One region of the Streptomyces sp. NPDC102462 genome, then DNA from elsewhere that is predicted to be linked to it. Evidence: riboswitches for the same ligand, from Rfam matches in the RefSeq annotation. Region 1 holds a riboswitch; each other region holds the start of a gene.

Region 1 (9,362 bases):
GCGGCACCCCGCGGCCCTAGCATCGAGAGCGGGACATCGACGGCCATCGAGACTTCGACCGGCGTCGAGGCCCCTCGGACACGTGGAGCGTGTCCGGGAACACCTGGCAACGCAGAGAAGGACGAGGGCAATGCGAGAGATCTTCGCGGGACTGCCGTGGTGGGTGAAGTGGGTCGCGGTGCCGGTCATCGCCCTGGTCGTGTTCGGCGGTCTGATCGCGACCGTGGTCGGCTTCGTGATCGGCCTGCTCTTCAAGGCGCTGATCTTCGTGGCGCTGGTCGGCGGACTCATCTACGTGGTGCGGAAGTTCATGTCCAGCTCCTCGTCGCGCGGCGACTGGTGAGCACTCTGGGAGAACGGTGGCGGTAACAGGAATCACCGGTTCCCTCGCGCGAGGGAAGTTTCCCGGCGGACCGGCCCACTGCCGCGGCCGACGGTTAGAGTCCGGAGATCCACGCGGGGTCCAGCCCCTCCGGGCGGTGCAGGCCCCACCCGGGTGCCCCCGCACGGGCTGCCCCTCGCGCTTCGGGAGTGACCTTGGCCACGGTTGACACCGCACCCACGGAGACGCCCGCGTCTCCCTTTCCGGCGCCCACCGCCGCGCCCCCCGTGCCGCGGCCGCCCGCCGCGGCCATCCCCGAGCAGCCGCACTCCGCGACCCTCATCGGATCCGTGCAGCGCGCGATGCGCCTGCTGGAGTGCGTCGCCGGGCACGAGTACGGAGCGCCCGCCAAGCAACTGGCCCGCGAGACCAAGCTGGCGCTCCCCACGGCGTACCACCTGCTGCGCACCCTCGTGCACGAGGGCTATCTGCGGCGCGAGAAGGGGCTGTTCTTCCTCGGTGACGCGGCCGTGCGGCTGAGTGGCAGCGGTGCGAAGCAGAAACGTCGCAGCACGGTGGCCGCCACGCTCGCTCGCTGGCGCGACTCCATCGGCGCCCCCGTGTACTACGCCGTGTACCGCGAGGGTGAGATCGACGTCGTGTGCGTCTCCGACACCCCGGGCAACCCGGCGGTCGAGGAGTGGGCCGACTTCCGCGAGACCGGGCACGCGCACGCGATCGGCCAGTGCCTGCTGTCCCAGTTGGACGACGCGGCGCGCCGCGACCACCTCGACCGCTACCCGGTGCAGTCCCTCACCCCGTACACCGTGCGTGACGACCACAGCCTGCTGCGGCGTCTGGAGCGGATGCGGCGGATGGAACCGGTGACGGAGCGGCAGGAGTACGCACTGGGCACGGTCTGCGCCGCCGTGCCGATCACGGTCGGTGCCACGGCGGCCACGATGGCCATCTCGATGCCCGCCCGCCAGGCCGACCGGCTGCTGCCCGCGGTGGAGCAGCTGCAGGCCGGGATCGGACGCCATCTTGGGGCGCTCGCGCTCTCTATCAGTATCTGAAAACTCACTCCTTGTGATCTGTCGCATACGTTCAGCAAGATGCCCTCAGCGGCAGTGGGGTCATTCGAGGCCGGTCGGCGTTACACGACGGGGTAGGCGATGCGCGAGTCCGTACAGGCAGAGGTCATGATGAGCTTTCTCGTGTCCGAGGAGCTCTCTTTCCGCATTCCGGTGGAGCTGCGGTACGAGACCTGTGATCCCTATGCCGTACGGCTGACCTTCCATCTGCCCGGGGACGCCCCGGTGACCTGGGCCTTCGGGCGGGAGCTGCTGGTCGACGGCGTGGGCAGGCCGTGCGGGGACGGGGATGTGCACATCGCGCCCAGCGATCCCGACGTTCTGGGTGAGGTGCTGATCCGGCTTCAGGTCGGCGGCGACCAGGCCGTGTTCCGCTCCTCGGCGCCACCGCTGGTGGCGTTCCTGGACCGTACGGACAAGCTGGTGCCGCTGGGCCAGGAGGGGGCGCTGGCCGACTTCGACGCCCATCTCGACGAGGCCCTGGACCGCATCCTGGCCGAGGAGCAGAGCGCCGGCTGAGGCGTCCTGCGCCGCCGCAGAGACCGCTTGAGCGTGCCGCACCGATTGTGCAGGAACGCTTCTTCTTGTCCGTTTGCGGCCTTCCGTCGGCTCCCCCGCGTCCGCCGCGCGGGACGTCACCGCTTGCGGCGCCTGCCCCGTCCGCCCCGCGCCACGGCGGGTTGCCCCGCCCCCGCGGGGCGCTCCGCCGCCCCCGCGGGCCGCTGCCCCGACCGGTCGGCCGACACCACCAGTGCCGCCAGCGCCGTGGTGACGGGCACCGACGCGACGAGGCCGATCGAGCCCACCAGGGTGCGGACGATCTCCTCCGCCACCAGTTCGCTGTTGGCGACCGTGCCGACACTGCTCTGCGCGATCGAGAAGAGCAGCAGCAGCGGCAGCGCCGCACCGGCATAGGCGAGGACGAGCGTGTTGACGACGGATGCGATGTGGTCGCGGCCGATGCGGATGCCCGCCCGGTACAGCCCGCGCCAGCCCATCGAGGGATTGGCCTCGTGCAGCTCCCAGACGGCCGACGTCTGGGTCACCGTCACATCGTCCAGGACGCCCAGTGAGCCGATGATGACGCCGGCCAGGAGCAGACCGCTCATGTCGATCGCCGGATACAGACCGTGGATGAGGCCGGTGTTGTCGTCCGTGTTGCCCGTCAGCGCGGCCCAGCCGATGAACCCCGAGCCGAGGACGCCGATCAGCAGGAGCGAGACCAGTGTGCCGAGCACCGCCACCGAGGTCCGGGCCGACAGCCCATGACAGGTGTACAGGGCGATCAGCATGATGGCGCTCGCTCCGACCACCGCCACGACCAGCGGGTTCGAGCCCTGGAGAATGGCGGGCAGGATGAAGAGGGTCAGCACCAGGAAGCTGATGGCCAGGGCGACCAGCGCCATCACGCCACGCATCCGGCCCACCACCACGACGGCGAGCGCGAAGATACCGGCGAGCAGCACCAGAGGGAACTTCCGGTTCACGTCGGTGACCGAGTACTGCAGGTCCTTCGGCGCCGACGGCTCGTATGCGACGACGACCTTCTCGCCCTGGTGCAACTGCCGTGACTGGTCCGGCTGGACGATCTCCGTGAACGTACGGCCCTCGTCCTTGCCGGTGTCGACCCGGATCGTGGCCTTCTTGCAGGTGCCGGTCGCCTGCTGCTGTGCGGAACTGCCCTCGGCGGTGGAGGTGTCACCGGTCGGAGTGTCCCCCGAGGCGTTCACCGACTTGCAGCTGACCGTGACGACCCGGGTGACCGTGGCCTGCTGCGTCTGCCGGTCGAAGCCCACCCCGGTGCGCTCGTGCGACGGGGCGCCACCGGGCCAGAGCACCACGAGGCCGACGACGACCGCCGCGGCGAACGGGATGAGGACGGCCGCGATGACCTTGCGCAGATGCTTGGACACGGGCGCCGCGGGGCCATGACCGTGACTGTGCGCGTGGCCGTGTCCGGGCCCGTGGCCGTCGCCGGAATCGTGGCCCTCGTGGCCGTGTCCGCCGTCCTGTGCCGAGCCGTGTCTGCGCTGCGGCCCGGACGGGGGGTGGGGGGACTGCTGCATCGTGGTCACCGACCGATCATCGCAAGAACGACAGGGGCCCTCTGTTCACCGCGCCCGAATTGACGCTAGCGTGGAGGCACCTTTGCACACGCGGGAGCTCGGAGCACCGGGCTGAGAGGGCGCTGACCTCCGTCTTCGCGATGTTTCACGTGGAACGAGTGATGTTTCACAGGAAGCACCGATGGACGGACACCGCTGCGTCGACCGCCGAACCTGTTACCGGGTAATGCCGGCGTAGGGAGTAGGTCTCATGACCAACAAGGACGTACGCACGCCTGCCTCCACACAGCATGCGGTGAACGGATCCGCCAACGGGTCCGAGGGCGCCGATGACACGGAGGCGGGGCGGTCCATCGGCTGGCACAAGGGGTATGTCGCGGGCTCGCGCCCCGATGTGCGGGTGCCGGTCCGTCAGGTGCACCTGACCAACGGGGAGTCGGTGACGCTCTACGACACCTCGGGCCCGTACACCGATCCGCTCGTCGAGACCGATGTCCGCAGGGGCCTGCCGCCGCTGCGCGAGAACTGGATCAACGCCCGTGGTGACACGGAGGAGTACGCGGGCCGCCCCGTCCGTCCCGAGGACGACGGGATCAAGCACACCTCGCCGCGCGGCGGTCTGCGCAACCTGGACGCGGTCTTCCCGGGCCGCCCGCGCCAGCCGCGCCGGGGCCGAGACGGCGGGGCGGTCACCCAACTCGCCTATGCGCGGCGGGGCGAGATCACTGCGGAGATGGAGTTCGTGGCGGTCAGAGAGAACGTTTCTCCCGAGGTGGTCCGCGAGGAGATCGCCGCCGGCCGGGCCGTGCTGCCCGCCAATGTCAACCACCCGGAGATCGAGCCGATGATCATCGGCAAACGGTTCCTGGTGAAGGTCAACGCCAACATCGGCAACTCCGCGGTGACGTCCTCCATCGAGGAGGAGGTCGAGAAGATGACCTGGGCGACCCGCTGGGGCGCCGACACGGTCATGGACCTGTCCACCGGGCGCAATATCCACACCACCCGCGAGTGGGTGCTGCGCAACTCCCCCGTGCCCATCGGCACGGTGCCGCTGTACCAGGCCCTGGAGAAGGTCGACGGCAGGGCCGAGGAACTGACCTGGGAGATCTACAAGGACACGGTCATCGAGCAGGCCGAGCAGGGTGTGGACTACATGACGGTCCACGCCGGGGTACGGCTGCCGTTCGTGCCGCTGACCGCGAACCGCAAGACCGGCATCGTCTCGCGCGGCGGATCGATCATGGCCGCCTGGTGCCTGGCGCACCACAAGGAGTCGTTCCTGTACGAGAACTTCGAGGAACTGTGCCAGATCCTCGCCGCCTACGACGTCACCTACTCGCTCGGCGACGGCCTGCGCCCCGGTTCGATCGCGGACGCCAACGACAAGGCGCAGTTCGCCGAGTTGCGCACGCTCGGGGAACTCAACCGGATCGCGAGGCGTTTCCATGTACAGACGATGATCGAGGGCCCGGGACACGTCCCGATGCACAAGATCAAGGAGAACATCGACCTTCAGCAGGAGATCTGCGATGAAGCTCCGTTCTATACGCTCGGCCCGCTGACGACGGACGTCGCTCCGGCCTACGACCACATCACCTCCGGCATCGGCGCGGCGATGATCGCCTGGTGGGGCACGGCGATGCTCTGCTACGTCACGCCCAAGGAGCACCTGGGTCTGCCCAACCGGGACGACGTCAAGACCGGCGTCATCACCTACAAGATCGCCGCCCATGCGGCCGACCTCGCCAAGGGGCACCCGGGTGCGCAGGAGTGGGACGACGCGCTGTCCGACGCCCGCTTCGAGTTCCGGTGGGAAGACCAGTTCAATCTCGCCCTGGACCCGGACACGGCACGGGAGTTCCACGACGAGACGCTTCCGGCGGAACCCGCCAAGACCGCCCATTTCTGCTCCATGTGCGGACCGAAGTTCTGCTCGATGAAGATCAGCCACAGCATCACGGAACGGTTCGGCGGTGACGCGGTCGACGGGGCCTCACCCGAGGACATCGCCGAGGGAATGCTCCAGAAGTCGAAGGAGTTCGCGGCCGGCGGCAATCGGGTGTACCTGCCGGTCGCCGACTGATCGCGGCGTCGTCCCGAACACCCGGGAACATGGCCGGAAAACGGTGTTCCCGGCGTCGGGGCGTCTGGGGAGTCGACGGGTTCGACCGGGTGCCCGGCTTGCGCCCCCGCGGGGGCGCAAGCCGGGATCACTCGGGCTGGTGGTCCGGGCCGCCGAAGTCCGGGCTCGTGTAGTCCGGGCTGCTGAAGCTCGGACGTGAGCCCGATGCGGAGCCGTCCTCGGGGCTGCTGAAGCCCGGGCGGCCGTAGCCGAGGCGCGGCATGCGGCTGGTCGGCGCAGGCGGGTGCGTGCGCAGGGTCGCCGTCGTGCCGGGTTCCGCCAGTGCGTCCCGCAGGAACGGCAGGATGCCCCGCTCCAGCAGGGCCTCCTGCCAGGCTTCCCGCGCCCGGACCAACTCGGTGTTCGCCGCCGCGTACGCCCCCACCTCCAGCGAGGGGCGGTTGCGCAGGGCGGTGAGCAGCAGGCCGACGGCGGCGACGAGGATCGCGGCCGCGGTCACCGCACCGAACACCCAGCCCGCGGTGAGCATGGTCTGGGCGAACGCCGGCTCGGGGTCGAGCATCTTCAGGACGTAGCCGACGAGCAGGAATATCGCCGCGGCGGTTCCGGCGAGGACGGGGGCCAGGACCGCGACGACGGCGATGGCGCCCGCGCCGGTGGTCTCGGCGGCCTCGCCCAGAGTGGTGGCGAGCCCCACCGCGCCCGAGCCCGGGTCCGTGGAACCGGACTCCCGGGTGGACGACGACGGGGTGGACGGCGCCGGCTGGCGCAGTTCCTCGCGGACCTTCACATAGTGCTGGTACTCGGTCGCCGCGGCCGCCGTGATGAGTGCGGAGGCGTTCAGCGCCATCGTGCGCAGCTGTTCGGAGTTCAGCCGCTGTCCCACAGCGGCGAGGTCAGGGCGGTGTGGTGCGGAGCGCAGCGCCTCATCGAGGATCCGCTCGTAGTCCTGGCGGTCCTCGTTCAGCAGGTGCTGCGGAACGCTGTTCATGTGCATCCCCCGATGCTCCGTAGGGCTTGGGGCTCGCACGCCGGCGAGCCGTCGGGCAGAAACGGAGGGGAGCCTGCTACGGATAAGCCGATGGTAGAGCCGTGACGGTGCGCGGTGACAGGGGGTTGCCGGAAATTGGCAGCCGGCCGGCGCGGACGTCGTGGCGGGGCGCCTGCCCCAAGAACCCTCAGATATCCAGGGGAAGTTGCTGGACCAGCAGCTTTCCGGCCATGGTCACGCCGCCGTCCATCGCGATGGCGAGCCCGTCGGCGTAGACGTGCGGTCCTTTGACCACCGGGCCGGCGCCCTCTTCGCCGTCCTCGGAGCCGACCTGCCCGAGCAGATAGGGAATCGGGCTGTGGCCGTGAACGATCCGGGTGCCGCCGTACGTATCGAGCAGCGAGCGGACGGCGTCGGCGCCGCCCTCGTCGCGGAAGGAGAAGCGTTTGGTGAACTTACGGAACAGGTCCCAGCACTCGTCCGCGTCATTGCGGATGAGGGTCTCGCGGACGGTGTCGTTGACGGCCTCGATCGAGTCGCCGTAGTCGAGGTAGGCGGTGGTGTCGGAGTGCACGAGCAGATAGCCGTCGACCTCCTCGACGGCGTCGAGGCGAGCCATCCACTGCAGATGGTGGTCCTGGAGCCGGTCCATGTCGGTCTTCTGGCCACCGTTGAGGAGCCAGGCGGCCTGGAAAGTGGCGGTGCCCGCGCCGGAGTTGACGGGGGTGTCGCCGAACCGCTTGGCGCCCAGCAGGAGCAGTTCGTGGTTGCCCATGAGGGCCTTGCAGTAGCCGCCGGCCGCGGCGGCCTCGGCGGACAGCCGCATCACGAGGTCGATGACGCCGATGCCGTCGGGGCCGCGGTCGGTGAAGTCGCCGAGGAACCAGAGCCGGGCGGTACCCGCGCACCAGTTGCCCGCGGTGTCGATCAGGCCCTTGTGCTGGAGGGCGGCGACCAGTTCGTCGAGGTACCCGTGCACATCGCCGACCACGAACAGCGCGCCGGGGCCGGCCGCCGGCTGCGCGGCGGGGGCGGGCGCGGGTTCGACGGGCGCCTGGGGCGCATCGCCGCGGGTGATGACGGGCAGGTCGCGTTCGGTGGGGGTGTAGCCCTCCGGGTAGCCCTCCTCGACGGGCGTGACGGTGCCGCCGGGGTGGGCGCTGGGGTCGTACGGACCGGTGTCGTTGACGTACGCGGGCACCCGGAAGTCGCGCAACGTCGCCGTCCGCTCCGCTTCGGGTCCCTGACCGGCCCCCTGAGTCATCCGACCCCTCCACCATCGCGCCGCATCTGCACCACATCGGACTGCCTGGTCGCAGCGGTCCGCGGTGTCGTGGGCCCATCATAGGAATGCGGATCGCGCCATGTGATGACCCAGGGGTGGTGAATCGGGGCAGGAGCGCGGATCACCGCGGCTTTCGCCCCGATTGGTCGCTGCTGTCACCACCGGGGCCGGGGCGCGCCCGCCGCCGGCCCCGGACCACTAGTTCTCCTCCGGCACCCGGGGCGGGCTGACCGTCGTGCGCGGCGGACGCCGCTGGGACGACGTGCGCACGATCAGTTCGGTCGGTATCACCTGCTCGACCGGCCGGTCCGTCTCGACTCCCTCGATGGCGTCGATGAGGAGCTGGACCACGGCCGTGCCGATGCGGCGCGGCTTCAGCGAGAGCGTGGTGATGGGCGGCTCGGTGTTGGCGTACACGGTCGACTCGCTGCAGCACACGAGGAGCAGGTCGTCCGGGACGCGCAGGCCGTAGCGGCGGGCGGCGGCGAGCAGATCGGTGCCGTTGGGGTCGAACAGGCCGTAGACGGCGTCGGGGCGGTCCGGGCGGGCCAGCAGCCGGTCTGCGGCGACGGCGCCGGCGCAGGGGTCGTGCGCCGGGTATGCCTCGTACACCGGGTCCTGGCCGACGCGCTCGCACCAGTGCAGGTAGGCGGTGGTCGACAGGTGGGTGTAGGTGTCCGTCGTCGTCCCGGTGAGCAGGCCGATGCGGCGGGCGCCCGCCTCGGCGAGATGGTCGAGGATGCCGAGGACGGCGGCCTCGTGGTCGTTGTCGACCCATGCCGTGACCGGGAGCCGGCCCGCGGGGCGGCCGTCGGAGACGACCGGTAAGCCCTGCCGGACCAGTTCGCTGACCACCGGGTCCTGGTCGGAGGGGTCGATGACGACGGTGCCGTCCAGGGCGACGTTGGACCATACGTCGTGGCGTGAGGTCGCGGGCAGGATCACCAGTGCGTAGCCGCGGGCGAGCGCGGCGGAGGTGGCGGCCCGGGCCATCTCGGCGAAGTACGCGAACTCGGTGAAGGTGAAAGGTTCATCCCCGTACGTCGTCACGGTGAGGCCGATGAGGCCCGATTTGCCCGTGCGGAGCGTGCGTGCCGCTGCCGACGGGCGGTAACCCAACCGGTCGGCGACCTCGCGGACATGACGGCGGGTGGCGTCCGGGAGTCTGCCCTTGCCGTTCAGGGCATCGGAGACGGTTGTGATGGAGACTCCGGCGGCGGCGGCGACGTCTCTGATGCCCGCCCGACCCGGCCGGCTCCCTCGACGTGAGGTTTCCGCGCGGCTCACCTGGTGCTTCCCTGCTGCTGTCATGGCGAGCCGATAGTAGGGCTCATGCGGTGGGGTAGTGCGGACGCATATGCCTGCATTGACAGGCACGTTTCTGCATGGTCAAAATGGGTCAAGTTCCTTAGAAAGAAAGTCAGTTGAACGATCCAATGGCAGGACGTGACGTGCCGACGCGCATGGGCCTGCCAAGTGTCCGATGTTTCGAAGAGGTCTCAACTCACCTGCACGAGG
Region 2 (9,362 bases), on a different contig from region 1:
CGACCACGGCGCCCGCGGGCAGCCGCGAGCCGTCGGCGAGCAGCACCGCGCCGGGCTCGACGCTCGCCACGCGCGCGTTGGTGCGCAGTTCGGTGCCGCTGTCCGCGTACCAGCCGGTCATCGGCGCCGCGACCTCGGCCGGGAGGGCGCCCGCGAGCGGGCGGTCGGCGGCCTCGACCACCGTGACCGCGCAGCCCGCCTCGCGGGCCGCCGTGGCGAACTCGGCGCCGATCCAGCCCGCGCCGACGACCACGATGTCGTGCTGCCGGGCGAGCACGGGCCGCAGCCGTTGGGCGTCGTCCAGGGTGCGCAGCAGATGCACACCGGGGACACCCTCGGCGCCGGGCAGCCGCATCGGTTCGGCGCCGGTGGCGAGGACCAGGACGTCGTACGGCACGGGTCCGGCGGCGGTGTCCAGCTCGTGCTCGCCGGGGCGTACGCCGGTCGCCTCGCGGCCCAGTCGGAGATCGATACCGAGTGCCGTGAAGTCGACCTCGAAGGCGGAGCCCTCGGCCTTGCCGAGCAGTACGGCCTTGGACAGCGGCGGCCGGTCGTAGGGCCGGTGGGGTTCGGCGCCGACCAGGGTGATCGTGCCCCGGTGGCCCTGTTCCCGCAGGGCGACCGCGGTCTGCACCCCGGCCATGCCCGCGCCGACGACGACCACGCGCCGCCCCGGTGCCGGGCTGGGTTGCTGCGTCTGCTGGCTCACGTGATCACCATAGTCACCTGACAATTTGTCAGTCAGGGGGCGTGCTGGGTGACCTGTTGCACAACAGGATCACCGGTGACCGCCGGGGTCCGCGCGACCTGCTCGACGACGCTCGTCCCGCTGCCGGCCTGCGATTCCCACTCCCACGTCTCCGTGAGCCGCACCCGGCCGTCGGGCAGCTCGCCGACGGTCGACACGCAGTGCCCACAGGACGTGCCGCCGTCGTGCTTGAGCTGGACGTACCGGAAGTCCAGCCGGTCGCCGCGGCGGGTGCCGACGAGATACCCGCGCACGATGTCACCGCCGGCGTACTCGGCCCAGATCTCGCCGTCCTTCTCGTGGTACGTGAACCGGGTGCCGGTACCCACCTGACCTGGGGCCTGGTCCGTGACGGGGGCGAGGACGAGACCGTCGAGCGAGCGGGCCATGAACGGAGGCTCCCTTACTGAGGCGGGCGGTGGCGGGCTAGGGTGGCCACCGTACAAGCACTCGCGGGAGCCCGGACGCACCGGGCTGAGAGGGAGGCTGGCGGCCTCCGACCGTACGAACCTGATCCGGGTCATGCCGGCGAAGGGAGGGGCTGGACGCCCATGTCGTCACGTACGTCGGACGTTCTCGTCATCGGGGGCGGAATCATCGGCCTGGTCACGGCCTGGCGGGCCGCGCAGCGCGGGTTCACCACGGCCGTCGTGGACCCCGAGCCGGGCGGCGGGGCCGCGCAGGTCGCGGCCGGGATGCTGGCCGCGGTCACCGAACTGCACCACGGCGAGCAGACGCTGCTCGGCCTGAACCTGGCCTCGGCCCGCCGCTACCCGGACTTCACGGCAGAGCTGACCGAGCTGACCGGCCTGGACCTCGGCTACCGCCGGTGCGGCACCCTCGCCGTCGCGCTGGACGCCGACGACCGGGCGTACCTGCGCGATCTGCACGCGTTGCAGCAGCGCTCCGGGCTGGAGTCCGAGTGGCTGTCCGGCCGGGAGTGCCGCCGCCTGGAGCCGATGCTCGCGCCCGGCGTGCGGGGCGGGCTGCGGGTGGACGCCGACCACCAGATCGACCCGCGCCGGCTGGCCGCCGCGCTGCTCGCGGCGTGCGAACGGGCGGGCGTGGTCCTGCACCGGGCGTGGGCGGAGCGCTGCACGGTGCGCCGGGACCGGGCCGTCGGGGTGACCACCGGGGACGGCACGGAACTGGGCGCGGATCGGGTGGTGCTCGCGGCCGGCAGCCTGAGCGGACGGCTGGCGGGCCTGCCGCGGGACGTGCTGCCGCCGGTGCGGCCGGTGAAGGGGCAGGTGCTGCGGCTGACCGTGCCGAAGCGGTACGCGCCGTTCCTGAGCCGCACCGTGCGGGCCGTGGTGCGCGGCAGCCAGGTGTACCTGGTGCCGCGGGAGAACGGCGAACTGGTCGTCGGGGCGACCAGCGAGGAGCTGGGCTGGGACACGACGGTGACCGCGGGCGGCGTGTACGAGCTACTGCGGGACGCGCACGAGCTGGTGCCGGGGATCACCGAGCTGCCGCTGACCGAGACCCGGGCCGGGCTGCGGCCCGGATCGCCGGACAACGCGCCGCTGCTCGGCCCGACCGCGCTCGACGGGCTGTTCGCGGCCACCGGGCACCATCGCAACGGCGTGCTGCTCACCCCGGTCACCGGGGACGTCATGGCGCACGCCCTGGCCACCGGGGACCTCCCCGAGGTGGCCCGTCCTTTCACGCCCGAGCGCTTCGGCGCCGCCGCCCGCACGGAGCAGCCCGCATGATCATCTCTGTCAACGGGGAGCGCCGGGAGTTCGCGCCCGGCACGGCCCTCGACACCGTCGTCCAGACCCTCACCAGCGCGCCCGGCGGGGTGGCCGCGGCCCTCAACGAAACCGTCGTCCCGCGCGCCCAGTGGCCGTCCACCGCCCTCAGCGAGGGCGACCGCGTCGAAGTCCTCACCGCCGTCCAAGGAGGCTGAGCCATGGCCGACGATCCCTTCGTCCTCGGCGGTACGTCCTTCACGTCCCGGCTGATCATGGGTACGGGCGGTGCGCCCAGCCTCGATGTGCTGGAGCGTGCGCTGGTCGCCTCCGGCACGGAGCTGACGACCGTGGCGATGCGGCGGGTCGACCCCGGTGTGCACGGCTCCGTGCTGTCGGTGCTGCAGCGGCTCGGCATCCGGGTGCTGCCGAACACCGCGGGCTGCTTCACCGCGGGCGAGGCGGTGCTGACCGCGCGGCTGGCCCGGGAAGCGCTCGGCAGCGATCTGGTGAAGCTGGAGGTGATCGCCGACGAGCGGACGCTGCTGCCGGATCCGATCGAGTTGCTGGACGCGGCGGAGACCCTGGTCGACGACGGGTTCACGGTGCTGCCGTACACGAACGACGACCCCGTGCTGGCGCGGAAGCTGGAGGACGTGGGGTGCGCGGCGGTGATGCCGCTCGGCTCGCCGATCGGTTCGGGGCTCGGGATCCGCAACCCGCACAACTTCCAGCTGATCGTGGAGCACGCGCGTGTGCCGGTGATTCTGGACGCGGGAGCCGGTACGGCGTCCGATGTGGCGCTGGCGATGGAACTCGGGTGCGCGGGGGTGATGCTGGCGTCGGCCGTCACCCGGGCGCAGCAACCGGAGCGGATGGCTGCCGCCATGCGGCACGCGGTGGACGCGGGGCGGCTGGCGCGGCTGGCGGGGCGGATTCCGCGGCGGCATTTCGCCACGGCGTCGTCTCCTGCGGAGGGCTTGGCCGTGCTCGACCCGGAGCGGCCTGCGTTCTGAGCGTGGGGCGGGCGCCGGTCCTTGTGGGGGTGCGGGAGCGTCGGCGGGTGCGGGTGGGTGGGGGTGCGGGTGGGTGTTCTCCCACCCGCGCACCGCCCGTTTGCTGTCGGCCGAGTGGTGGACGTTTCCTGTGGGGGCCGAGCGCCGTCGGCGGGTGCGGGTGGGGGGTGGCGGGTCCGGCCGAGTGGTTGGCGTCTCGGGTGGGGGCCGAGCGCCGTCAGCGGGTGCGGGTGGGGGGTGGCGGGTCCGGCCGAGTGGTTGGCGTCTCGGGTGGGGGCCGAGCGCCGTCAGCGGGTGCGGGTGGGGGTGGGGTGCGTCACAGGTTGGTTGTAGTCGTGCTGTTGCGACGGTGGAACCAGGGGCGCTGTCGGTCCCGGATCGTAAACTCACCAGCGTGGATACGACCCTTCAGGACCCTCTCGTCGGGCAGGTGCTCGACGGACGTTATCGCGTCGAGGCGCGGATCGCGGTCGGCGGGATGGCCACGGTCTACCGGGCCCTGGACACCCGCCTCGACCGCATCCTCGCCCTCAAGGTGATGCATCCGGCGCTGGCGGCCGACGGGTCGTTCGTGGAGCGGTTCATCCGGGAGGCGAAGTCGGTCGCCCGGCTCGCCCACCCCAACGTCGTCCAGGTGTTCGACCAGGGCGCGGACGGGTCGTATGTCTACCTGGCCATGGAGTACGTCGCCGGCTGCACCCTGCGCGACGTGCTGCGGGAGCGGGGCGCGCTCCAGCCGCGGGCCGCGCTGGACATCCTGGAGCCGGTGCTGGCCGCGCTCGGCGCCGCACACCGCGCCGGGTTCGTGCACCGGGACATGAAGCCCGAGAACGTGCTCATAGGCGACGACGGGCGGGTCAAGGTCGCGGACTTCGGCCTTGTGCGGTCGGTGGACACGGTGACCAGTACGACGGGGGCCGTGCTGGGGACCGTGGCGTATCTCGCGCCGGAGCAGATCGAGAACGGCACCGCGGACCCCCGTGTCGACGTGTACGCGTGCGGCGTGGTCCTGTACGAGATGCTGACCGGGGCAAAGCCGCATGAGGGTGACTCCCCGGCGGTGGTGCTCTACAAGCACCTCCACGAGGACGTGCCGCCGCCCTCGGCCGCCGTGCCGGGGCTGCCGTACGAGCTGGACGAGCTGGTCGCCTCGGCCACCGCCCGCACGGCGGCGGTCCGGCCGCATGACGCCGTGGCGCTGCTGGCCCAGGTGCGGGAGTGCCGCGCGGCGCTCAGCGACGAGCAGCTGGACGCGGTGCCGCCCCAGGCGCTCACCGCGGAGCACGACATCGCCGAGGACCGTACGAGCGTGATTCCGCGTTCGCTGACGGTGCCCCGGCTGCTGCCCGTCAACGAGGACGACGATCCCGGCGCGGGCGACAACCGGACGGCCCGGTTCGAGTCCCCGGCCGTGCCGCCTCGGCGGCGGTCCGTACGGCCCGGGCGGGGACTGGTCACGCTGGTCGTCGCCGTGCTGGTGGTCTTCGGCGTCGGGGCCGGCGTCTGGTACATCAACTCCGGGCAGTTCACGAAGGTGCCGCCGCTGCTGTCGAAGACCGAGGCGCAGGCGCGGGAACGGCTCAAGGAGGCCGGGCTCGACGTCAAGCGGGTCGAGCACGCCTACAGCGACACGGTGCGGCGCGGCACGGTCATCAGTACCGACCCGGAGGCCGGCGCCCGCATCCGCAACAACGACTCGGTGACGCTGACCGTCTCCGACGGCCCGGAGACCGTGAAGGTGCCCGATCTGGCGGGCCGCGGGCTGGCCGACGCGAAGGCGCTGCTCAGGAAGGGCGGGCTGGAGCCCGGCATGGTCACGCGCGCGTTCAGCGACAGCGTGCCGAAGGACGCGGTGATCGGCACCGATCCGGCGGCCGGCACCGAGCGGCACGCGGGGTCGGCGATCGCGCTCACCGTCAGCAAGGGCAGCCCGATCGACGTGCCGGACGTCACCGGTGAGGACCTGGACAGCGCGCGGACGGAGCTGGAGGACGCCGGGCTCAAGGTGGAGGTCTCCGCGGAGCAGGTGAACTCCGAGTTCGACAAGGGCGAGGTCGCCCGGCAGACCCCGGCCGGCGACAGCGAGGCGGCCGAGGGCGACACGGTGCGGCTGACGCTGTCCAAGGGCCCGGAGATGGTCGAGGTGCCGAACGTGGTCGGGGCCAGTGTCGGTGACGCGAAGAAGCTGCTGGAGGGCTCCGGCTTCAAGGTCTCGGAGGACCGCGGGCTGCTGGGTCTGTTCGGCGACACGGTGAAGAAGCAGTCGGTCGACGCGGGTGAGACGGCCCCGAAGGGCTCCACGATAACGATCACCATCCGCTGACTCCCGAGCGGACTGCCTGCCGCAGCCGTACGGCGATCGGGCGTGCCCCCGCGTCCGCCGGGCTGCCATGGCCGGATTCGGGGCCCGCCGACGTCGCCGTTCGGCAGCGGGGGCCCGCAACCGGTGTCGCGGCCTTCTCGCACCCGCCCTGACCCGGGCGCCGCAGAGCCGGGCCGCCCCGCCCCTCCGCCCCAGGGGCGTGGGGGTGTTTTTCGTGGGGGCGGTTGGCGTGGCAGGGTGAACGGGTGATGAGTCAGCAGTCCGGTTCCGTCGTGCCGCCCGGTCCCTCCCGTAACCCGATCGGCGGTCATGTGCCCGTGGCCGGCGGGCTGCACTCCGTGGGCCTGGCGTACGCCCGTGCGCTGAAGGCGGAGACCGTGCAGGTCTTCGTCGCCAATCCGCGCGGCTGGGCCACCCCGGCCGGGAACCCCCGGCAGGACGAGGAGTTCCGCGCGGCCTGTGCGGAGGACTCGATCCCGGCGTATGTGCACGCCCCGTACCTGATCAACTTCGGCTCGCACACCGAGGCGACCGTGCAGAGGTCGGTGGAGTCGCTGCGGCACTCGCTGCGCCGGGGGCGGGAGATCGGCGCGCTGGGCGTGGTCGTGCACACGGGAAGCGCGACCGGCGGGCGGGCCCGGGAGGTCGCGCTGAAGCAGGTGCGCACGCACCTGCTGCCGCTGCTGGACGAGCTGACCCATGACGACGATCCGTTCCTGCTGCTGGAGTCGACCGCCGGGCAGGGTGCCTCGCTGTGCTCGCGCACCTGGGACTTCGGGCCGTACTTCGAGGCGCTGGACGCCCATCCGAGACTGGGCGTGTGCCTGGACACCTGCCATGTCTTCGCCGCCGGGCACGACCTGACCGGCCCGAGCGGCATGCACCAGACCCTGGACCTGCTGGTGGACACGGTGGGCGAGGGCCGGCTGAAGCTGATCCACGCCAATGACTCCAAGGACGTGGTGGGCGCCCACAAGGACCGGCACGCGAACATCGGCGCCGGGCACATCGGCGAGGATCCGTTCCGGGCGCTGATGACGCATCCGGCGACGGCCGGTGTGCCGCTGGTGATCGAGACGCCCGGCGGCAGGGAGGGACACGCGGCGGACGTGGCACGGCTGAAGGGCCTGCGGTCTCCCGGCTGAGCATCGGGCGGAATACCCCCGCGGGGTATACGGTTTCCCCTACTCGTCGTACGCGGAACCATCACTCGACACCGGGGGCACCCATGGACCACGAGGCACACCTTCACACCCACCACGGCGACCACGGCCACGGGCACGCCGACGCGCCCGCGGCCGACTGGGCGATGGCCGTCCAGGCCACCCTGCACTGCCTCACCGGCTGCGCCATCGGCGAGGTGCTGGGCATGGTGATCGGCACCGCGCTCGGCTGGGGCAACCTGCCGACCATGGTCCTGGCGATCGTGCTGGCGTTCTTCTTCGGCTACTCGCTGACCCTGCGCGGGGTGCTGAAGGCCGGCGTCGGCCTGCGCACCGCCGTACGGGTGGCGCTGGCCGCGGACACCCTGTCGATCGCCGTGATGGAGCTGATCGACAACGGCGTGATCGCGCTGTGGCCGGACGCGATGGACGCGCACCTCGGCGACCCGCTGTTCTGGTCCTCGCTGGCGATCTCGCTCGCCGCGGCCTTCGTGATCACCACCCCGGTCAACAAGTGGACGATCGGGCGGGGCAAGGGGCACGCGGTGGTGCACCAGTACCACCACTGAGGCGCGGGTCAGAGTTCCGGGCCGTCTCCGGGCCGCTCCTGGTAGGAGTAGCGCTGCTCCTGCCAGGGGTCGCCGATGTTGTGGTAGCCGCGTTCCTCCCAGAAGCCGCGGCGGTCGGCGGTCATGTACTCGACCCCACGGACCCACTTAGGGCCCTTCCAGGCATACAGATGGGGGACCACGAGCCGGACCGGGAAGCCGTGCTCGGCGGTGAGCAGTTCGCCGTCCTTGTGCGTGGCGAAGATGGCGCGCTCGGCGGCGAAGTCGTACAGGCGGAGGTTCGAGCTGAAGCCGTACTCGGCCCAGACCATCACATGGGTGACATTCGGCGCGGGCGGAGCGATCTCCAGGATGGTGCTCGCGGGGACGCCGCCCCACTCGGACCCGAGCATGCTGAACTTGGTCACGCAGTGCAGGTCGGCCACCACGGTGGTGTACGGCAGGGCCGTGAACTCGTCGTGGTTCCAGCAGCGCTTGTCGCCGTCGGCGGTGGCGCCGAAGACCCTGAACTCCCAGCGCTCGGGCCGGAACTTCGGCACCGGCCCGTAGTGCGTGACCGGCCAGCCGCGCTGCAGCCGCTGCCCCGGCGGAAGCTCGGACCCTACACCTTCTCCCGACACTCCAGACCTGCGCTCCACCGGATGACCCATGTCTCCATCCTGACAGACCCGGAGCGGTGCACCTGACCAGCGATCCCCAATGGGACAAAAAAGACGATGCATGCGCTTAACGGCTAAGTACACACTTACTGGACGATCTTCCGAACCGGTGCAATCATGCCGCCGCAACCTCCCGCCATCCCCCGTCCGGAAGGAGCCTCTGCGATGCAGGGCGACCCCGAGGTCATCGAGTTCCTCAACGAGCAGCTCACCGGCGAGCTCACCGCGATCAACCAGTACTTCCTGCACGCGAAGATGCAGGAGAACTTCGGCTGGTACAAGCTCGCCGAGTACACGCGGCGCGAGTCGTTCGACGAGATGCGGCACGCCGAGGTGCTGACCGACCGGATCCTGTTCCTGGAGGGGCTGCCGAACTACCAGCGGCTGTTCCATGTGCGGGTGGGGCAGACCGTCAGGGAGATGTTCGAGGCGGACCGGCAGATCGAGGTGGAGGCGATCGACCGGCTCAGGCGCGGGATCAAGGTGATGCGCGACAAGGGTGACATCACGTCCGCGAACATCTTCGAGTCGATCCTGGCGGACGAGGAGCACCACATCGACTACCTGGACACCCAGCTGGAACTGGTGGACAAGCTCGGCGAAGCGCTCTACATCTCGCAGCTCATCAAACAACCGAAGGACTGAGCGAAGCACCCCGGAGGGGCGACAGAGCCGAGTGCCTACGCCGCTTCGATGCGGGCCGGTGCGGGCACGCCCCGCTCGGCCGGTTCACGCCGCGGGCACGCGCCGCGCCCCAGCAGGGCCTGGATCCGGCGCACGCACGAGCCGCAGTCGGTGCCCGCCTTGCAGGCGGAGGCGATCTGGCGGGGGGTGCGGACACCGTCCCCCGCGTGCTCCTTCACCTGCTGCTCGGTGATGCCGAAGCAACTGCAGACGTACACGCGGTTCACCTCCCACCGGGATCGGTCATGTGCGCCATCCCGTGATTCGGTGAGGCAAACCTAACCTTACCCATGGCGCAGGGCCCGGAAAAGCGCGAGGGGCGCGGATCGCATGTGATCCGCGCCCCACCTCACATCCCGGGGATGTGCCCGTGCGTCACTGGTCCCGGTACATCTCGGCGACGAGGAAGGCCAGGTCGAGGGACTGGCTGCGGTTCAGGCGCGGGTCGCAGGCCGTCTCGTAGCGCTGGTGCAGATCGTCGACGAAGATCTCGTCGCCGCCGCCCA
Region 3 (9,362 bases), on a different contig from region 1:
CGACATGGGTGCCCCTGAAGGTGCGGGCGGTCACCGTGCAGCGCAGCCCCTCGTCCGCCGGTCCGAGCCGCACACCGGCGGGCCGCACCAGCAGGGTGCGCCGGCCCTGCGGAGCGGGCTCGGGCACCGGCAGCTTCCCCCACGGGGTGACCGCCACGGCGCCGGTGACCTGTGCGCCGACGATGTTCTCGAAGCCGAGGAAGCGGGCCACGAACTCGTCCGCGGGCCGCTGCCACACCTCAAGGGGCGTACCGGACTGGGCGATCCGGCCGTCGCGCATCACCACCACCCGGTCGGCGAGCGCGAATGCCTCCCCCTGGTCGTGTGTGACGGCGAGCACGGTGGTGCCCAACCGGCCGAAAAGCTCCCGCAGTTCCACCACCAGCCGCTCCCGCAGCGAGCGGTCCAGCTGGCCGAGCGGCTCGTCCAGCATCAGCAGCCGCGGCCCCGGCGCCAGGGCCCGGGCCAGCGCCACCCGCTGCTGCTCGCCCCCGGAGAGCCGGTCCACGGCCCGCCGGGCGGCACCCGGCAGCCCGACCAGTTCCAGCAACTCCCGTACGCCGGAGTGCTGCCGCTCCTTCGACGCGCCGCGCATCCGCAGCCCGAACGCCACATTGCCGCCCACGTCCCGCTGCGGGAACAGCTGGTGGTCCTGGAACATCAGGCCGACCTCGCGCCGGTGCGCGGGCACGCCCGTCTGGTCCCGCCCGTCGAGCACCACCCGCCCGGAGTCCAGGGGTTGCAGCCCGGCCACCGCCCGGAGCAGCGTCGACTTGCCGCTGCCGCTGGGCCCGAGCACACACACGATCTCGTGCTCCGCCACCTCCAGGTCCACGGCGTCGAGCACGGTCCGCCCGCCGAGGCGGACGGTCGCGGACATGAGGCTCAGCAGCATCAGAACTCCCCGCTCCGGTGCGGGCGGAGCCGTTCGAGCCCCAGCAGCGCCGCCGCGCACACCACCATCAGAATCGTGGAAAGGGCCATCGCCTGACCGTAGTTGAGGTCTCCGGGCCGGCCGAGCAGCCGGGCCACGGCGACCGGCAGCGTGGGGCTGTCGGGCCGGGCGATGAACACGGTCGCGCCGAACTCCCCGAGCGACACGGCGAACGCGAACCCGGCCGCGACCAGCAGCGCCCGCCGCACCAGCGGCAGATCGACCTCCCGCCACACCCGCCAGGGCGACGCCCCGAGCACGGCCGCCGCCTCCCGCAGCCGCCCGTCGACGGCCCGCAGCACCGGCAGCATCGTGCGCACCACGAAGGGCACGCCGACCAGTGCCTGCGCGAGCGGGACGAGGATCCAGGACTGCCGCAGATCCAGCGGCGGTTCGTCGAGGGCGATCAGGAATCCGAAGCCGACGGTCACGGCCGAGACGCCGAGCGGCAGCATCAGCAGCGCGTCGAAGCCCCGGACGATCCGGTCCGCGACGGGGACGCCCCCGGTCTGGCGACGCCGGGAAGGGGGGAGCCGGGACAGCGCGGCGGCGGCCAGGGCGCCGATCAGCACCGCGATGGCGGTGGCGACGACCGCGTACCGCAGGGAGTTGCCGACCGCCGCGATCGGCGCCACCAGGAACGTGCCGCCGTCCTCGTGGGTCAGGGCCCGGTAGTAGCGCAGCCCGGGGGCGTCGAGGGAGCGCTGCACCAGCACCGCGAGCGGCAGCAGGACGAGCGCCGTGACGGTGACGAGGACCCCGGCGAGCAGCGCCCACTGCCCCGCCCCGCGCGGCCGGCGCGCCGTCAGCGAGGCGTCGACCAGGCGCAGCGCGGTCTCCCGCCGCCGTACCGTCCAGGCGTGCACGGCGAGGACCGCGCCCACCGCCGCGAACTGGACGAGGGTGAGGACCGCGGCCGTTGACAGGTCGAAGATCTGGGACGTCTGCCGGTAGATCTCCACTTCGAGCGTGGCGAAGGTGGGGCCGCCGAGGATCTGCACCACGCCGAAGGAGGTGAAGGTGAACAGGAACACCATCAGCGCGGCGGCGGCCACCGCCGGGGCAAGCGCCGGCAGGGTCACCTTGCGCCAGGCGGTCAGCGGCCCGGCACCCAGCATCCGCGCGGCCTCCTCCTGGCGCGGGTCCAGCCCGGACCACAGGCCGCCGACGGTGCGGACGACGACGGCGTAGTTGAAGAAGACATGCGCGAGCAGGATCGCCCACACCGTGGTGTCCAGCCGTACGCCCCACAGGTCGTCGAGGAGCCCGCCGCGCCCGACGAGGGCGAGGAAGGCCGTGCCGACCACGACGGTCGGCAGCACGAACGGCACGGTGACCACGGCCCGCAGCAGCCGCTTGCCGGGGAAGTCGAGGCGCGCGAAGACATACGCGCCGGGCAGCGCCACCAGCAGGGTGAGCGCCGTGGAGGCAAGCGCCTGCCAGGTGGTGAACCACAGCACGTGCCGGATGTCGGAGCGGGTCACGACGTCCGTGATCCGCCCCAACTGCCAGGCACCGTCCGGCTTCAGCCCGCGGGCGACGATGGCGGCCACCGGCCAGGCGAAGAAGACGGCGAAGAACGCGACCGGCCCGGCCATCAGCGCGAGCCGCGCCACGCTCCCCGCACGCCGCCCGTCCATGCCCGCACCGGCCGCTCCCGCGGTCCCGGTCTCCCGGTCCGTCTCGGCCGCCTCCGTGGCTTCGGCTACTTCAGTACGAGCGAGGTCCACGACTTGACCCACTGGTCACGGTTGGCGGCGATCCGGTCGGGCGCCAGAGTCTGGGGATCCTTGGCCTGCGGGCCGTACTTCACGAACTCCTGCGGCACCTTCGCGTCCGCGCGGACCGGATAGACGTACATGTTGAGCGGCATGTCCTCCTGGAACTCCTTGCTGATCAGGAAGTCGAGGAGGGCCTTGCCGCCCGCGCTGTTGCGGGCGCCGGTGAGCAGTCCGGCGTACTCGGTCTGCCGGAAGCAGGTGCCGGCGGCCACTCCGGTGGGCGCGGTGGCCGGCTTCGGGTCGGCGTAGACGACCTCGGCGGGCGGCGAGGAGGCGTAGGACACGACGAGCGGCCGGTCGCCGCCCGCCTTACGGCCGCCGGCCGAACCGGAGAACTCCTCGTCGTAGGCCTGCTCCCAGCCGTCCACCACCTTGACGCCGTTGGCCTTGAGCTTCTTCCAGTACTCCGGCCAGCCCCCGTCGCCGTACCGGGCGGCGGTGCCCAGCAGAAAGCCGAGGCCGGGCGAGGAGGTGGCGGCGTTCTCGGTGACGAGGAGGTTCTTGTACGCGGGTTCGACCAGGTCGTCGAAGGTCTGCGGCGGGGTCAGCCCGTGCCGGTCGAAGTAGGCCTTGTCGTAGTTGACGCAGATGTCGCCGGTGTCGATGGGGGTCACCCGGTGCCCGGACGTGCCGGACCGGAACTCGGGCCGCAGCCCGTCCAAGCCCCGGGCCTCGTACGGCTGGAACAGCCCGTTGTCCAGGGCCCGCGACAGCAGGGTGTTGTCGACGCCGAAGAAGACGTCGCCCTGCGGGTTGTCCTTGGTCAGGATCGCCTTGTTGACGGCCTGTCCGGCGTCGCCGTCCTTGAGGACCTTGACGGTGTAGCCCGACCGCTGCTCGAAATCCTTGAGGACGTTCTTCGAGACGGCCCATGAGTCGTGGCTGACAAGGGTGACGGTCTTGGAGTCCGCGGCGGCCCCGTCGTCGCTGGACCCGCACGCGGACAGTGTGACCAGTGCGAGCCCGGCCGCGGCGGCCACCAGGGTCTTGGTGTGCAACTGGATTCCTCCTGGGGTTGACCAGGAAGAGACGCGGCCCTGCCCGGACTTCGCGAGGGATGTCCGGGCAGGGCGCAACAGCTTGAGTGAGGACCGATCTCCCTACCCAGAATGACCTGGGCGAGGTTCGGAGGGTCTGCGGCCCGTGTGCCGCACTCTCAGCGCTGTGGCGCTCCCCTGTCGGAAATTATGAAGGTATGACGTAATGGACGCCCTCAGACTACCGTCCGGCTACCGCTCGGTGGCAGCCAGCTGACCGCAGGCGCCGTCGATCTCCTGACCGCGGGTGTCCCGGACGGTCACCGGCACCCCGTGCGCCTCGATGGCCGCCACGAAGGCCTTCTCGTCCTCGGGCCTGGACGCGGTCCACTTGGAGCCCGGCGTCGGATTGAGCGGGATCAGATTGACGTGCACGGGCCTGCCCTTGAGCAGCCGGCCGAGCCGGTCGCCGCGCCACGCCTGGTCGTTGATGTCCCGGATCAGCGCGTACTCGATGGACAGCCGGCGCCCGGACCGCGCGGCGTACTCGAAGCCGGCGTCCAGCACCTCGCGCACCTTCCACCGCGTGTTGACGGGCACGAGGGTGTCGCGCAGCTCGTCGTCGGGCGCGTGCAGGGAGATGGCGAGGCGGCACTTGAAGCCCTCGTCGGCGAACCGGTGGATGGCCGGGACGAGTCCGACGGTGGAGACGGTGATGCCGCGCTGGGACAGCCCGAGCCCGTCCGGCTCGGGATCGGTGAGGGCCCGGATGGCGCCCACGACCCGCTTGTAGTTGGCGAGCGGCTCGCCCATGCCCATGAAGACGATGTTGGACAGCCGGGCGGGGCCGCCCGGCACCTCGCCGTCCCTGAGCGAACGCATGCCGTCCACGATCTGGTGCACGATCTCGGCGGTCGACAGGTTCCGGTCCAGCCCGGCCTGCCCGGTGGCGCAGAACGGGCAGTTCATCCCGCAGCCCGCCTGCGAGCTGATGCACATGGTCACCCGGTCCGGGTAGCGCATGAGCACCGACTCGACGAGCGTCCCGTCGAACAGCCGCCACAGGGTCTTGCGGGTGGTGCCCTGGTCGGTCGACAGATGCCGTACGACCGTCATCAGCTCGGGGAACAGCGCCTCGCGCAGCCGGGCCCGCGAGGCGGCCGGGATGTCGGTCCACTGCTCCGGGTCGTGCGTGTACCGCGCGAAGTAGTGCTGCGCGAGCTGCTTCGCCCGGAACGGCTTCTCACCGATCGCGGCGACCGCCTCCTTGCGTTCGGCGGGCGACAGATCGGCAAGATGCCGCGGCGGCCGCTGAGCACCGCGCGGGGCGACAAAGGTGAGTTCTCCGGGCTTAGGCATGGCTCGACCAGTGTCGCACGAGTGGGCCGGTGACCACTTCGGTGGTGCCGGGGGACGCGCAGTGCCCGGCCCCGGAAGGGGGGCAGGGGACTGCGCGGACGGACGACGACCCGTCACCGCCCCGGCAGCGGAGGTTCACGTGGAGCCGACGAACAGGACCATCAGCAGCCACACCACGGGCGCCGTCGGCAGCAGCGAGTCGAGGCGGTCCATGATGCCGCCGTGACCGGGAAGCAGCGTCCCCATGTCCTTGATGCCCAGGTCCCGCTTGATCATGGACTCGCCGAGGTCGCCGAGGGTGGCGCTGGCCGCGACCGCGAGGCCGAGGAGCAGTCCCTGCCACCAGGCGCCGCCGTCGATCAGCAACTGCATGCACAGGGCGCCGGCGACCATCGCGAACAGCACCGCGCCGAGCAGCCCTTCGCGGGTCTTGCCGGGGCTGATCCGCGGGGCGAGCTTGTGACTGCCGAAGCGCCAGCCGACCGCGTACGCGCCGGTGTCGCTGACGACGGTGAGGATCAGGAAGGTCAGGACGCGGCGCGGACCGTCGTCGGCGTCCAGCATCATTGCCACGAACGTGGCGAGGAACGGCACGTAGAAGGCCGCGAAGACGCCCGCCGTGACGTCTCTGAGATAGCCCTCAGGCGGCTGCGTCATGCGCCACACGAGGACCGCGAGCGCGGTCAGCGCCATGGCCACCCAGGCGCCCTGGGCGCCCCGGACATAACCGGCGACGACCATCGCGGCGCCGCCGAGCGCCAGCGGGACCAGGGGTGCCCTGATGCCCTTGCGCTCCTGTAGCCGGTTGGTCAGCTCCCACAGCCCGACCACCACGGCGACCGCTATGACGCCGACGAAGACGGCCTTGACGATGAACAGGGACGCGAGGATGACCACACCGAGCCCGACGCCGACGCCTATGGCGGCACCCAGGTCCCGGCCCGCACTCTTCTTCTGCGGTGCGGGAGCGGGCTGTCGTGCGTCGGGCATGGGCTCCGGATTCTGCGGCGCCGCCCCGTGGGGCTGCGCCGACGGGGTCTCGGTGTAGTACGCACCGTCGTGGTACGCACCGCTGCGGAACGTCTCGTCGCGGGCCGGGGGGCCGCTCAGCCGAGCGGCCCCCCGGTCCCGGTCCTGGTCTCCGCCCTGCGCGGGTACGTCGTCGGGGACGATGGGCATGGGGCGAGTCTGCTGCGCGTCATGCGCATCGTACGCGGGACCCGCCGGGGCGGCCCCCCGGCCGTACCCCTGCCCGGGGCCGTGCTCGGCGGGCCCCCAGTACCCGGCTTGTGGCGGCGCCCCCCAGGAAGAGTCGTTCATCAGACCTCAAGCAGCTCCGCTTCCTTGTGCTTGAGGAGCTCGTCCACCTGGGCGACGTACTTCGCCGTGGTGTCGTCCAGCTCCTTCTCCGCACGGCGGCCCTCGTCCTCGCCGACCTCGCCGTCCTTGATCAGCTTGTCGATGGCTTCCTTGGCCTTGCGCCGCACGGAGCGGATGGAGATCTTGGCGTCCTCGGCCTTGCCCTTGGCGACCTTGATGTACTCGCGCCGGCGTTCCTCGGTGAGCTCGGGGAACACCACACGGATGATGTTGCCGTCGTTGCTGGGGTTGACCCCCAGGTCGGAGTCGCGGATCGCCTGCTCGATGTTGCGCAGCGCGCTCTTGTCGAACGGGGTGACGACCGCCATGCGCGGCTCCGGCACGGAGAACGAGGCCAGTTGGTTGATCGGCGTCGGCGCGCCGTAGTAGTCGGCCACGATCTTGTTGAACATGGCCGGGTGTGCACGGCCGGTGCGGATCGCGGCGAAGTCCTCCTTGGCGACCACGACGGCCTTCTCCATCTTCTCCTCGGCTTCGAGGAGGGTCTCTTCGATCACCACTTGCTCCTGCGTGTCTTGAGTAGGCCCGGCTGCGGTTCCTGGTCGGGGCCCACGGCCGGCTGCGTCGCGTCTTCTTCCTGCACGGTTCCCGACCGGGCAGGTGATTGTCCATCCCCCGGTCAGGGTCCGGGTGATTCTCCGGTCAGTGCCGACCGTCCTGGTCACCCACGAGTGTGCCGATCTTCTCACCCTTGACGGCACGGGCGATATTGCCCTCCGCGAGAAGCTCGAAGACAAGGATGGGGAGCTTGTTGTCGCGGCACAGCGTGATGGCGGTGGCGTCGGCGACCTTGAGGTCGCGGGTGATGACCTCGCCGTAGCCGAGGGAGTCGAACTTGACGGCGTCCGGGTTGGCCTTCGGGTCCGAGTCGTAAACCCCGTCCACCCCGTTCTTGCCCATCAGCAGCGCCTCAGCGTCGATCTCCAGGGCGCGCTGGGCCGCGGTGGTGTCGGTGGAGAAGTACGGCATGCCCATACCGGCGCCGAAGATCACCACGCGGCCCTTCTCCAGGTGCCGCACCGCACGCAGCGGGATGTACGGCTCGGCGACCTGCCCCATGGTGATGGCGGTCTGCACCCGGGACTGGATGCCCTCCTTCTCCAGGAAGTCCTGGAGGGCGAGGCAGTTCATCACCGTGCCGAGCATGCCCATGTAGTCGGAGCGGGCCCGGTCCATGCCGCGCTGCTGGAGCTCGGCGCCGCGGAAGAAGTTGCCGCCGCCGATGACGACCGCGATCTGCGCGCCGTCCCGGACGACGGCGGCGATCTCACGGGCGATCTTGTGCACCACATCGGGATCCACGCCCAGGCCCCCGCCACCGGAGAATGCCTCTCCGGACAGCTTCAGCAGAAACCGGCCGCGAACTTTGCCGTCGTCGCTCTTTTGGGGCTTGGTGGTCATGGGATCCGCCTCTTTCACGTGGTGCGCATGCGAAGAAGGCCATTGCCGATGGGGTCGCTCTTCGCTCCCATGCGCGGCAATGGCCTCCTCGTCAGATCTGCTGCCGTCCGCCGCGTGCCCGGGTGCGGCGGTGTGCGCGGACGACTGCTGTCGACCCTATCGGGGTCGCGTGTCGATCGCGGTACGGACTCAGATGCCGACCTTGATGCGCGTGAAGCGCTTCAGGGTGACACCGGCCTCCTCCAGAACCTTCTGGACCGACTTCTTGTTGTCGAGGGCGTACGGCTGGCCGAGCAGCGTCGCGTCCTTGAAGAAGCCGTTCAGACGGCCCTCGACGATCTTGGCGATCGCGGCCTCGGGCTTGCCCTCGGCGCGGGTGGTCTCCTCGGCGATGCGGCGCTCGGACTCGACGACCTCGGCCGGGACGTCCTCCTTGGAGAGGTACTTGGGCGCGAAGGCGGCGATGTGCTGGGCGACGCCCTTGGCGATCTCGGCGTTCGGCTTGTCCAGCTCGACCAGGACACCGATCTGCGGGGGCAGGTCGGGCATGGTGCGGTGCATGTACGCGGTCACGAAGCCGTCGGCGAACTGCGCGAAGCGGTCCAGGACGATCTTCTCGCCGAGGTTGGCGTTGGCCTCGTCCACGAACGCCTGGACGGTCTTGCCGGCCTCGATCTCGGAGGCGAGCAGCGCCTCGATGTCGGCCGGGGAGGTCTTCGCGACATGCTCGGCGATCGCGCCGGCCACGGACTGGAACTTCTCGCCCTTGGCGACGAAGTCCGTCTCGCACTTCAGCTCGACGAGGACGCCGGAGGAGTTGTCGTCGGCGATGACCGAGACCACGGCGCCGTTCTCGGCGGAGCGGCCCTCGCGCTTGGCGACGCCCTTCTGGCCCTTGATGCGGAGCGCCTCGACGGCCTTCTCGACGTTGCCCTCGGCCTCGTCCAGCGCCTTCTTGCAGTCCATCATGCCGGCGCCCGTGAGCTCGCGGAGCTTCTTGACGTCGGCGGCGGTGTAGTTCGCCATGAGTCTGTGAATCTTTCTCGAAGTCTGGAGAATCGAAGATCTGCACGGTCTGCGATCTACATGTAGGGGCAGATCCCCGACTCGGTGCTGACCTACGGGTGAACGGCGGGAGCGGACTTCATGTCGCCGCTCCCGCCGTCAACGCTGGCGCTGACGGGGTCAGGCCTGCTCGCCCTCGGCGGCCGGCGCCTCAGCGGCGGCGGGAGCCTCCGCAGCCGGGGCCTCCGCGGCGGGAGCCTCCGCAGCCGGGGCCTCCGCGGCAGGAGCCTCCGCGGCGGGAGCGTCCGCGGCGGGAGCCTCCTCGGCCTTCTTCTCGCCCTCAAGCAGGTCGCGCTCCCACTCGGCCAGCGGCTCGCCCGCGGCCTTCTCGCCCTTGCCCTCGGTGGCGACACCGGAGCGGGCGATCAGGCCCTCGGCGACGGCGTCGGCGATCACGCGGGTGAGCAGCGTGACGGAGCGGATCGCGTCGTCGTTGCCCGGGATCTTGTAGTCGACCTCGTCGGG

The links. Region 1 has a riboswitch for thiamine pyrophosphate ahead of thiC (phosphomethylpyrimidine synthase ThiC). Riboswitches for the same ligand answer to the same signal wherever they lie in the genome.
Region 2: linked by a shared signal. The riboswitch ahead of thiO (glycine oxidase ThiO) and the one ahead of thiC (phosphomethylpyrimidine synthase ThiC) in region 1 are both predicted to bind thiamine pyrophosphate.
Region 3: linked by a shared signal. The riboswitch ahead of ACIRFL_RS13655 (thiamine ABC transporter substrate binding subunit) and the one ahead of thiC (phosphomethylpyrimidine synthase ThiC) in region 1 are both predicted to bind thiamine pyrophosphate.

Annotation. Positions count from the first base shown of each region.
Region 1 covers NZ_JBIWKB010000003.1:152,479-161,840, forward strand. Annotated here, with positions in the region: gene ACIRFL_RS04350 (DUF5326 family protein) at 131-343, shown strand; gene ACIRFL_RS04355 (IclR family transcriptional regulator) at 538-1,398, shown strand; gene ACIRFL_RS04360 (SsgA family sporulation/cell division regulator) at 1,498-1,935, shown strand; gene ACIRFL_RS04365 (YibE/F family protein) at 2,052-3,482, opposite strand; TPP riboswitch at 3,563-3,740, shown strand; gene thiC (phosphomethylpyrimidine synthase ThiC) at 3,733-5,568, shown strand; gene ACIRFL_RS04375 (hypothetical protein) at 5,696-6,565, opposite strand; gene ACIRFL_RS04380 (metallophosphoesterase) at 6,747-7,823, opposite strand; gene ACIRFL_RS04385 (LacI family DNA-binding transcriptional regulator) at 8,043-9,155, opposite strand.
Region 2 covers NZ_JBIWKB010000009.1:171,087-180,448, forward strand. Annotated here, with positions in the region: gene ACIRFL_RS11090 (NAD(P)/FAD-dependent oxidoreductase) at 1-709, opposite strand, end outside; gene ACIRFL_RS11095 (hypothetical protein) at 742-1,137, opposite strand; TPP riboswitch at 1,191-1,302, shown strand; gene thiO (glycine oxidase ThiO) at 1,300-2,463, shown strand; gene thiS (sulfur carrier protein ThiS) at 2,460-2,660, shown strand; gene ACIRFL_RS11110 (thiazole synthase) at 2,664-3,458, shown strand; gene pknB (Stk1 family PASTA domain-containing Ser/Thr kinase) at 3,853-5,781, shown strand; gene ACIRFL_RS11120 (deoxyribonuclease IV) at 6,030-6,926, shown strand; gene ACIRFL_RS11125 (DUF4396 domain-containing protein) at 7,010-7,513, shown strand; gene ACIRFL_RS11130 (sulfite oxidase-like oxidoreductase) at 7,522-8,163, opposite strand; gene bfr (bacterioferritin) at 8,338-8,817, shown strand; gene ACIRFL_RS11140 (bacterioferritin-associated ferredoxin) at 8,853-9,083, opposite strand; gene ACIRFL_RS11145 (class II 3-deoxy-7-phosphoheptulonate synthase) at 9,232-9,362, opposite strand, start outside.
Region 3 covers NZ_JBIWKB010000012.1:115,832-125,193, reverse strand. Annotated here, with positions in the region: gene ACIRFL_RS13665 (ABC transporter ATP-binding protein) at 1-895, opposite strand, end outside; gene ACIRFL_RS13660 (ABC transporter permease) at 895-2,532, opposite strand; gene ACIRFL_RS13655 (thiamine ABC transporter substrate binding subunit) at 2,640-3,713, opposite strand; TPP riboswitch at 3,795-3,902, opposite strand; gene rlmN (23S rRNA (adenine(2503)-C(2))-methyltransferase RlmN) at 3,945-5,051, opposite strand; gene ACIRFL_RS13645 (phosphatidate cytidylyltransferase) at 5,187-6,371, opposite strand; gene frr (ribosome recycling factor) at 6,371-6,928, opposite strand; gene pyrH (UMP kinase) at 7,074-7,832, opposite strand; gene tsf (translation elongation factor Ts) at 8,022-8,858, opposite strand; gene rpsB (30S ribosomal protein S2) at 9,018-9,362, opposite strand, start outside.